Regions from separate parts of the Arthrobacter sp. CP30 genome, predicted to be linked through region 3. Evidence: riboswitches for the same ligand, from Rfam matches in the RefSeq annotation. Region 3 holds a riboswitch; each other region holds the start of a gene.

Region 1 (3,267 bases), on a different contig from region 3:
GGTGCACCTGCCCTGCGGCCCTGCGGCCCTGCGGCCCTGCGCCCACCGCCCCGGGCCTTCCGCAAGCTTTGCGCAAGAACCGGATGGTTCCGCATCCTCGCAACCCGCTGTCGCTACCCTTGGACTGTGCCCATCCATTCGACTCCGTCAGGTCCTGGTCAGCACCAGGACAGCGGGACGGCACCCCCCAGGAGTGAAGCCGTCCCGGCTACGGGCGCGCCGGGCAAGGCTGCCCCGCTGCTGGTGCCGGCGGTCCTGGAGGACATGAGGAGCGATTTCGACGATCCCGCCGTCGTCAACCGGTTCGCCCACGACTTCTGCTCGACGCTCGGGGGGAAGATCGACCGGCTGGACGTCCGGTTGCGGGGCGGCGATGCCATGGGCGCAGCGGACGCGGTGCTCAGCGTCACGACGTCGTCGGCCATGGTGGGGGCCGTGCGCCTCACGCAGGCCGCGCTCCGGATGCAGCGCCTGATCGCGGCGGACGACCTCGACGAGGCCTTGCACTCCCTCCCACTCCTCCGGGCGTGCGCTGCGGACACCGTGGCGGCGCTCGGCCGGTCCTACCCGGTTGGGAGCGCGGGCGCTGCGCCCTAGACCGGCTTGGTGCGGTGCCGACCCGCGGGGACGCTGTCCGGTCCCACGCGGGGGAGCCGACGGCTACCGGGAGGTCGAGCTCCTCGGCATGATCCTGAAGCCGACGCCGCGCACCGTGGTGATGAGATCCGGGTCCCCCGAGGTCCGGGCCAGTTTCTGCCGCAGGTTCGCGATGTGCACCTCGATGGCGCGCTCGTCCGTGCGGCTGACGAAGTTGTAGCCCCGGTACTCCCTGCCGCGCGATACGCGCACCAGCTCTTCCTTGGTGCGCACCGCACCGTTGCTGCGGAGCAGTTCGTGCAGGAGGTTGAACTCGGTCTTGGTGAGCGGGAGTTCGACGCCTGAGCAGGTCGCGGTGCGGGCCTCGCCGTCCAGCACCAGGTTGCCGTTGCGGAGGAGGTCCGCCGCATCGGGCGCGGGCCCGGTGGTGGCCGCCGGGGCAGGCGCGGTGCCACCGGACAGTCCGGGGGTGACGGTCGCGGGGGGAGCCACCGGCTGGCCGATGCGGGGCCGGCGCAGCATCGCGTCGATCCGCGCCCTCAGTTCCCGCGGGCGGAAGGGCTTCAGGACGTAGTCGTCCGCGCCGGCCTGCAGAGCGGTCAGCACGTCCATCTCGTCCGTGCGGCCACTCAGGACGATCACGTAGCAGTCCGACGTCGTGCGGATGCGGCGCAGCACCTCGTAGCCGTCGATGTCGGGGAGGCCGATGTCGAGCGTCACGACCGCCGGATGTTCCTGCCGCACGGCATCCACTCCCTCGCGGCCCGTCGCGGCACCGCATGCCGCGAAGCCGCCCTGCTCGAGGACGGCGCACAGCAGGTTGCGGATGTCGAGGTCGTCCTCGATCACGACCGCTGCGCGGCGGTCACCGGCAGCGACGCTATTCATGGGCTGCGACCTTCGGCTCGGTCGCCAGCAGCGCCGCTTCGGACGGATGCTCCGCCTGCCGGGCGGACGGGAGTTCGGAAGTGACGGCGGGTGTCCGTGCCATGGTGCGAGACCTGTTCTCTTCGGCGGCCCGGCTGACCGCGTGGGTCCCGTGGCTTTGCGTCCCCGGCTCGCACCGGGTTTGCCTTTGTCGACGGGCGGCTGCCCGCTCCATGATTTTAGCAACCCGCACCGACGCCGTGGGATCGCTCCCTCCATCACACTCCGTCACTGCTCCGTCCGCCCCGTCCCGGGCTGCCGGAGCAGTGCCGCGCCGCGTCGGACGGCCGACCCGACGGCCGTGAGCGCCGTCGAGCCGTGGCGCCACTGCTGCCAGTGCAGAGGGACGTCCAGGTGCCCGTCGTCGTCGAACGGGAGGAGGTCCCCGCGATCCCTGTGCAGCTCCAGCTCCGAGACCAGGCCCCAGCCCATGCCGAGGCGGATGGCCTCCGCGAACTCCTCGGCTGCGGGGACGTGGTGCCGTGGTGCGTCCCGGGCACTCCGGGTACGTGGGCGGAGATAGGCGTCCTGCAGGTCGTCCTTCCGGTCGAAGACGATGAGGGGGGCTTTCCCCAGTGCCTCCGGCGTCGCGCCGTCCGGGAACCAGGCCCTGCGGAAGCTGCGCGTGCTCACCGGGAGGTAGCGCATGATGCCGAGCGGGTGGGAGGAGCAGCCCTGGACCGGCGCCGCGACCGACGTGATCGCCGCCGCGGCCGCGCCGCTGCGCAGGAAGTCGAGCGAGTGGTCCTGGTCCTCCCGGAGCATCTCGATCTGGAGCGTCTCCGCGATCGGGGCGAGGGCCGGCAGCACCCAGGTGTGGAGGGAATCGCCGTTGACCACGATCGTGATGCGCTGCCGGCTCCGCTGGTCCTCCGCGGCGAGCTCGTCCGAGAGGTCGGCGGTGAGCAGTTCGAGCTGCCGCGCGAATCGCACGATCGCCTGCCCGGCGTCGGTGGCCCGGAGCGGCCGGGCCCGCGTGATGACGGGGCGTCCGACGGCGACCTCCAGGGCACGGATCCGCTGGCTCACCGCCGACGGGGTGATGGAGAGCGTGGCGGCAGCAGCCTCGAAGCTGCCTCCGCCCACGATCGCGGCGAGCGCCTGCGCCTGTGCAGGGTCGACATGTTTCATGAGCACTTCTTACCATGCTGAAGAAGCTTTAGCTGGTCTTACCCGCTGTGCACTCCTAGGTTGATCAGGTGATCACCACCGCCGCCACCGGCTTCGCTGCCGGCCTGACCCTCATCGTCGCCATCGGGTCGCAGAACGCCTTCGTGCTGCGCCAGGGCCTCCGACGCTCCCACGTGGTCCTCGTCGTTGCGGTCTGTGCCCTGTCGGATCTCCTGTTGATCGGGCTCGGCGTCGGCGGCCTCGGCGCCCTGATCGAGGGGGCGCCGGTGCTGCTGGAGGTGATCCGCTGGGCGGGCGCGGCCTTCCTCACGGGCTATGCCGTCCTTACCGCACGCAGGGCAGTCCGGGGCGGGACCCTCGACACTGCCGGGGGTGCCGCGACGACGTCCTGGCGCGCAGCGCTCGGCACCTGCCTCGCCCTGACCTGGCTCAATCCCCATGTGTACCTCGACACCGTGTTGCTGCTCGGCTCCCTGGCGGGGACGCACGGCCCCACCGGCAGGTGGTGGTTCGCGGCCGGCGCGGGCCTGGGCAGCATCGTCTGGTTCACCGCCCTCGGCGCGGGAGCACGCTTCCTCGCCCCGCTGTTCGCGCGCCCGGTGGCATGGCGCG
Region 2 (3,267 bases), on a different contig from region 3:
TGGCCACGCGCGCTGAACACGACGTCGTCGGGCATCTCGGGCCGGACCCGCTCCGTCCGGACTGGTCGGTCGAGGAGGCGGTGCGGAGGTTGCGACGCGACCCGGGCGAGCGGGTGGCGGCAGCCCTGCTCGACCAGCGCAACGTGGCGGGCTTCGGCAACCTGTGGGCCAACGAGCTCTGCTTCCTGCGCGGCGTGCACCCCGACACGGTGATGGCCGACGTCGACGTCCCGGCCCTCGTGGCGTTGGGCGCACGGTGCCTGCGCTTCTCGGCGACCCAGCCCGGCGCCCACCAGGTCACCACCGGCAGGACGCGGAAGGGGGAGCAGCACTGGGTCGCGGGACGAGCCGGGAAGCCGTGCCTGCGCTGCGGCACCACCATCCGTGTGCGGGCGGAGGTGCCCGGTGATCCGGGCCGTCGCCGGACCTGGTGGTGCCCGCGGTGTCAGCCCCTTCGCTGACGCGCGATGTGGGGGCCCGCGCCGTGAAGGAGGAGAGGTCCTCAGCGCCTCGCGTCCAGGGCGGCAGCAAAGGCGTCGACCGACGCCGTGGAGCTGTCGATCCGCCAGTCCGCCTCCTTGGCGATGTGGAACCAGACCAGGCCGACCACGTCCGGCTGCGCGGAGAGGTATCCGAAGAGGTCCGTGATCCAGCGGGCCTTGGAGCCGCCGAGTTCGGAGGAGGACGTCTCGGCGATCACGATGGGCGTGCCGGGTGCGAGGCGCCGGAGCTGCGCGAGGCCGTCCCCGAACAGCGCCGCAGGATCCTGCCAGCCGCTCCAGGACTGCGACGTACCCCAGTTGTAGCCGTCGAGGGCGACGACGTCGGCATAGCCCTGCCCCGGGTACAGGCCGTCCAGCGGGATGGAGCCCCAGTAGGGCACGTTCGGGTTCCAGACCCAGCTGACATTCGTGGCTCCGGTGGACCGGACGACGTCGTGCACGTGGCGGTAGGCGGCCACGTAGTCTCCCGCACCGTTCCCGTTGACGCCCTCGGACCACGGGTACCAGTCGCCGTTCATCTCGTGCCCGAACCGCAGGTAGACGGGTCGGCCCCACTGACCGAGGGCGCTGCCCCACTCACGCAGGTAGGCGTCGAAGTCGCCCGCGGCGATGCGGTCGAGCGAGTAGGCGGGCTGCTCGGTGCCGCCGCCCCAGGTCCACGGCTCCCATGTCAGCAGCGTCTCGGCACCCCGCGCCCTGACGGCCTCCAGCTCCGCGATGGGCGCGGGCTGGTTGAAGTCCTTGTAGGAGAGGACGATCGACGGAGCCTCGCCCGCCAGGGCTGCCACCTCGTCGAGCTCGCCCCCTGCGGCGGGACCGCCACCGGTGCCGACGCCGAAGCGGATGCCCTTGGAGGAGTCGGTCCCGGGCGCCGCCGCGAGGACCGTGTACCCGGTGGAGGCAGCGGCGCTGCCGACCGCTGCGCTGATGGTCACCGTCCCCGAACCGCCGGGCACGATCGACACCTGGAGGGTGCCGGTCGACGTCGTCGTGACCGCGACGCGGCTGGTGCCCGCGACGACGGTCCCCTTCGTGCGCTTGGGGAAGCCAGCACCCGTCACGGTGACGCCTGCGCCGGCTGTCCCGGCGGAGCTGCTCAGCGTGATCGTCGCCGCGGCGCCGGCCGGAGGAGGCGTGAGACCCACCATCAGCACGGCCACCGCAGTGAGGAGCAGCAGGATCCGGGCGGCGGCGGGGAGCGTGCCGGGCGGGAGGGGCTGGGCGGGGACGATGCTCATGCGGGGTACCTCGCTGGTTCGGTAGCCCGGCTGACCGCGTGGGTCCCGTGGCTTTGCGTCCCCGGCTCGCACCGGGTTTGCCTTTGTCGCCCGGCGGCCACCCGCCGGTCGTCCGTCCTCGTGGACTGCTTCCATTCTCCCGCGCCCTACACGCCCCGGGGTGCGATTACCCCGAATTCTGCCGAAGGATTGGTGCAGGTCCGGCGCAGCGACTCCTCCGGTGCCCAGCACCTGCACCGCGCGGGGAAGCCCGGCACTGCTGTGCTTTTGGTGTGTCCTGGCCCACAATGGTCCTGTCGCGGTTGGAGGCACCCGCGACGGGTTGTGCTGGAGGGAACCATGAAGCAGATACCGGCGTTCACGCGCACCATTGCGTCTCAGGTGGACGGCTACAGGCCGGAATTCGAGGCACGGGTGGGGCCGGAACTCGCCGCGGTCTTCGCCCGCGAGCAGGAGGACCTCCGCCGCGCGGGACTGCCGGAGGGTATCGCCCGCGTCGGTGACCGGCTCCCGGATGCGGTCCTGCACGACGCCGCCGGCCGGACCGTGAGCCTGTCCACGGTGCTCGATGCCGCCGCCGCGATCATCGTCTTCTACCGCGGGTCCTGGTGTCCGTACTGCAGTATCGCGCTCAAGACCTACCAGCGGGAGCTCCGCCCCGTGGTCGAGGCCTTCGGGACCAGGCTGATCGCGGTCAGCCCGCAGGCGCCGGATGTGGCCGCGCGGGGAGGGCGACAGGCCGGACTGCACTTCGAGCTGTACTCCGACGAGGGCAATGCGCTCGCGGCGCACCTCGGCATCGTGACGACTCCCAGCCCGGAGTCGCTGCGGGCCCGGGAGGCCCTCGGCATCGACGTGGCGGGGAGCAACATGGACAGCACTGCCGCCATCCCGTTCCCCACGGTGGTCGTGGCCGATGCGACCGGCACCATCCGGCTGATCGACGTGCGGGTGGACTACACCACGCGGACGGAGACCTACGAGATCATCGACGCCCTCGTGGCGCTGTAGGTCCCCGCCGGCGGCCCGTCCTACCGAGGCTGCCACCAGGGCCGATGCCGGTGCCTCTCCGGCCGGTCGGTCGGGCCGGGTCGAGCGAGGGTCCGCCCGGTCAGGCGAAGGAGACGGAGCGGAGGGACCGGGGTGACATGCGGTCCTGCAGGACGAGGGTCGCCGCGCCGAGTGCCGCGGCGTCGTTGCCGTTGACCGACAGGCGCACCTCGACCGGATGGATGGCGCGCGCCATCGCCCGCCGGGAGAGCAGCCCGCTGATGATGTCCACATAGAAGGCGCCGGCCGTCGAGAACGCGCTCCCGGCGAGGACGATGAGCTGGAGATCGAGGAGGTTGACCATGGAGATCACGGCACTCGCCACGTACTCGGCAGAGTTCCGGATGAGCTGCAGGGCCACGGCGTCCCCGTCCGCCGCGGCGGTGCCGAGTGCGGCGAAGTCCTCGGAGATGACGCCTGTCAGGGGGATGCCCAGCTCGCCGCGCGCTGCCGCTTCTGCAGCCTGTGCGACGACG
Region 3 (3,267 bases):
CCTCGCCGCCGCGGTCCGCGTTGACCGACTCGATGAGCACCCGGACGGCGTCGATCGCGGCGAGGGGCGACCAGGAGCGCTGGGCCAGCTGGTCGAGCGCGGCGTCGTCGACGACGGCGAGCCCGGGCGTGCTGATGGAGGCGTCCTGCAGTCCCTCCTCCAGCCCGATGATGTCGAGGTCCGCGAGGGAGGCGAGGTCCTCGTGGAAGGCGGCGATGTCCGCGGCGACGAGCCCGCGGGTCACGGCCTGCATGCGCTGCTGGAACTCGTAGGTGACCTCGGAGATGCCGTGGCCCTTCCCGAGGCGCCGGCGCACGCGCCGGATGTCCTTCGCCACGAGGTCGAGGGCTTCCTCGACCCGCTCGGAGTCGGGGCCCAGGCCTTTCTTGGCCTTGGCGATGACCTTGTCCGAGGTCTTCAGCGCCTTGTGGAGGGCCAGTTCGATCTCCGTCACGTACCGCGTGACGCCGAGCTGCATGAGGGCCTCGCGGCGGATGATCGCGTTGGACCCGCAGAAGAACGCCGCGTTCCAGCCGTCCTTGCCCTGCTGGATGGGTCCATAGAACAGGGGGGCCTGGCTGCCCAGGGGATCGGAGTCCGGGACGTTGACGAAGACCTGCGGCGTCTGGACCAGGGCCATCTTCTCGTTGGTGAAGTAGCCGAGCGTCCTGTCGAGGATGAGCGGATCCGGGATCTGGTCGGCGTCCAGGATCACGAGGAATTCCCCGTCCGTGGACATCAGGGCGTTGTTGAGGTTGCCGGCCTTCGCGTGGCGCGGCATGTCCTTCCAGTCGGCGGAGCGCGTGATCCAGCCGATGCCCTCCGCCTCGGCTGCTGCGCGCACCTCGGCGCGGTTGCCGTCGTCGAGGATCCACGTCCGGTGCGGGTAGCGGATGGCCTTGGCGGCGCGCGCCGTGGTGAGGACGAGGTCCAGCGGCTCGTTGTAGGTGGTGATGAAGACGTCGACGGTGAGGCCCTCGGGTGCCTCAGGCGGCGTGCGCTTCTTCAGCCTCCACACCGTGAAGCCGAACAGCAGGGAGTCGATCAGCGAGTAGGTCTCCGCGAGGATCAGCGGGATGGCGATCCACCAGGCGTCCCAGTTGATGGAGAAGAGCCACCGCCACGCGATGTAGTTGATGCCGAGCACCGCGGTGACCAGCACGATCGCCCGGACGAGGAGCGTCCTGCCCTTCGGGAGGTCGTCGCTCGCCGCGCGGCGCCGGGTGCGCGCGGACAGCCCGGTCGTCGGAGTGTTGCCCATGCTTCTGTGCTCTCCATCTGCTGCGCACGCGCGGAGGCGCGTCGCTTCGGTGACTTGTGTGCGCCGGGCCGGCCGCACTGAGACGCTCACCGGGCCACGAGGGACCGTGCAGCATGCACCAAAGGTACCCGAGCGTGCTCCTGCTGCCACGTCGGGCATGGACTTGCGGCAATGCTGGGCACAATCTGCGCCGGCGCGTGGGTCCGGCCGCATGCCGGTGCGGGAGGATTGAACGGTCGGCAGCGCGAGCGTCGGCACCGCCGGGGCAGCCGCCCGGTGAGAAGGGCAAACCCGGTGCGAGCCGGAGACGCAAAGCCACGGGGCCCCAGGGGTCAGCCGGGCTACCGAACCAGAAGGCCTGTGCATGCTTTGTCGTCCAGCACTCCGTCCCGCTCTGAGCGGGGTCCTCGCGGCCCTCCTGCTCGCCGTCTCCGTGCCCACGCCGGTCGTCGCCGCGGACACGACCCCGATGGCGGCCGTTCCCGGTCCCGTGGGTGATTTCGCCTGGAAGGGCCTCAACTGGGAGAAGCGCTGGTGGAGCGGCGCACCGAACTACAACAAGCAGTTCGACCCCGCCAACGTCAGCAGCCCTGACGCCGACGGCCACGTGACCATGACGCTCTCTAATCCGACCGGCGCGGCCACCATCGGGGCCGAGTTCAACACGACCCGCCACGGCTTCGGCTACGGCACCTACAGCACCACCATCGAGAAGGACCTCACCACGCTCCAGAAGGAGGTGGTGTGGGGATGCCTGTTCACCTACGACCCCGCCGTCGCCCCGGGCTACAACGAGATGGACCTCTGCGAGGCCAGTTCATGGGGCGGTGGCAGCAACTACGGCCAGGTGTGGCCCATCACGCAGGGGCACGGCTACTGGTTCGACGCGAGCAAGGGACCCGGGGTCGGCAACGACACGGCGATCTTCGGCGTCACGGACCACCCGATCCTCACGCACCGCATGGTGTGGGAGCCGGACAGGCTGACGTTCGAGACCTTCGCGGGGGAGGGCTACGGCGGCCCCCTGCTCAAGCGCACCGTGATGCAGGGCCCGAACGTCCCCGAGCCGGCCCGGGAGACCATCCACTTCAACCTCTGGGTGACCGACGGCGGGGGAGGGGATCCCGCGGCAGTGAAACCGGAAAAGGTAGTGGTGAGGGACTTCTCGTTCACGCCGGCGCAGGTGACGGCTCCCACCCCGTCGCCGACCGCTCCTGCGCCGTCGCCGTCCGCAAGCCCGTCGGCGACCCCGACGAAGCCGGCCCCGTCGCCGTCCGCGAGCCCGACAGCCACACCGACTAAGCCGGCCCCGTCGCCGTCCGCGAGCCCGACAGCCACACCGACTAAGCCGTCGCCGTCCGCGAGCCCGACACCTGCTCCGACGAAGCCGGCCCCGTCGCAGACCCCGACGAAGCCGTTGCCGAAGCCGAAGCCGACCGTCCAGCCCAAGGCCATCACGCTCTCGGCCAGGAACACCACGGCGCACCGCCTGTACGCGACGACGCTGACGTGGTCCCGGGCTCAGGGGTCCACAGTCACCCTGGTGGCGGACGGGAGCCGCCGCCCGGTCGTGAACTCGGGCCGGGTGGCGACCTCGTCGAAGGCACCCTCCGCGCGGTACCAGATCTGTGACGCGTCCCGCTGCTCACCGATCGTCCTCGGCGGGCGCTGACGCCACGGCCAACCAGGCGGTCGGCGACGGCTGACGGTCGGGCACCGGAGCTACATGTCGGCGTAGCGCCGGGCCTGCCCGAGTGCTTCGCGCATGGCGTCCGCGGAGAGCTGGGGCCCGTAGGCGGCCGTGTCCCGCTGGAAGCGCCAGCCCTCGGTGAGCGGTCCGGCATCGACGGTGTCGAAGCCGAACTCGTCGAGCAGCTCGGTGACGGCCTGCTTCGCGTCGGAATCGTCCCCGGCGATCGGCAGGGCGCGGCGGTCCGGGGTCCCCGCGGGCGTCCCGTCCGTCGTCAGCTGCGCGAAGTGGATGTTGTTGAAGACCTTCACCACGG

Evidence for each region. Region 3 has a riboswitch for cyclic di-GMP ahead of ACTIMO_RS07185 (hypothetical protein). Riboswitches for the same ligand answer to the same signal wherever they lie in the genome.
Region 1: linked by a shared signal. The riboswitch ahead of ACTIMO_RS00635 (response regulator transcription factor) and the one ahead of ACTIMO_RS07185 (hypothetical protein) in region 3 are both predicted to bind cyclic di-GMP.
Region 2: linked by a shared signal. The riboswitch ahead of ACTIMO_RS01275 (glycoside hydrolase family 26 protein) and the one ahead of ACTIMO_RS07185 (hypothetical protein) in region 3 are both predicted to bind cyclic di-GMP.

Annotation. Positions count from the first base shown of each region.
Region 1 covers NZ_JBQEMM010000001.1:142,782-146,048, reverse strand. Annotated here, with positions in the region: gene ACTIMO_RS00640 (hypothetical protein) at 265-597, shown strand; gene ACTIMO_RS00635 (response regulator transcription factor) at 661-1,485, opposite strand; cyclic di-GMP riboswitch class I at 1,607-1,681, opposite strand; gene ACTIMO_RS00630 (LysR family transcriptional regulator ArgP) at 1,753-2,655, opposite strand; gene ACTIMO_RS00625 (LysE/ArgO family amino acid transporter) at 2,724-3,267, shown strand, end outside.
Region 2 covers NZ_JBQEMM010000001.1:269,301-272,567, reverse strand. Annotated here, with positions in the region: gene ACTIMO_RS01280 (DNA-formamidopyrimidine glycosylase family protein) at 1-461, shown strand, start outside; gene ACTIMO_RS01275 (glycoside hydrolase family 26 protein) at 503-1,741, opposite strand; cyclic di-GMP riboswitch class I at 1,759-1,833, opposite strand; gene ACTIMO_RS01270 (peroxiredoxin-like family protein) at 2,081-2,752, shown strand; gene ACTIMO_RS01265 (ROK family protein) at 2,853-3,267, opposite strand, start outside.
Region 3 covers NZ_JBQEMM010000004.1:72,335-75,601, forward strand. Annotated here, with positions in the region: gene ACTIMO_RS07180 (glycosyltransferase) at 1-1,261, opposite strand, end outside; cyclic di-GMP riboswitch class I at 1,536-1,610, shown strand; gene ACTIMO_RS07185 (hypothetical protein) at 1,626-2,933, shown strand; gene ACTIMO_RS07190 (NADPH-dependent F420 reductase) at 2,984-3,267, opposite strand, start outside.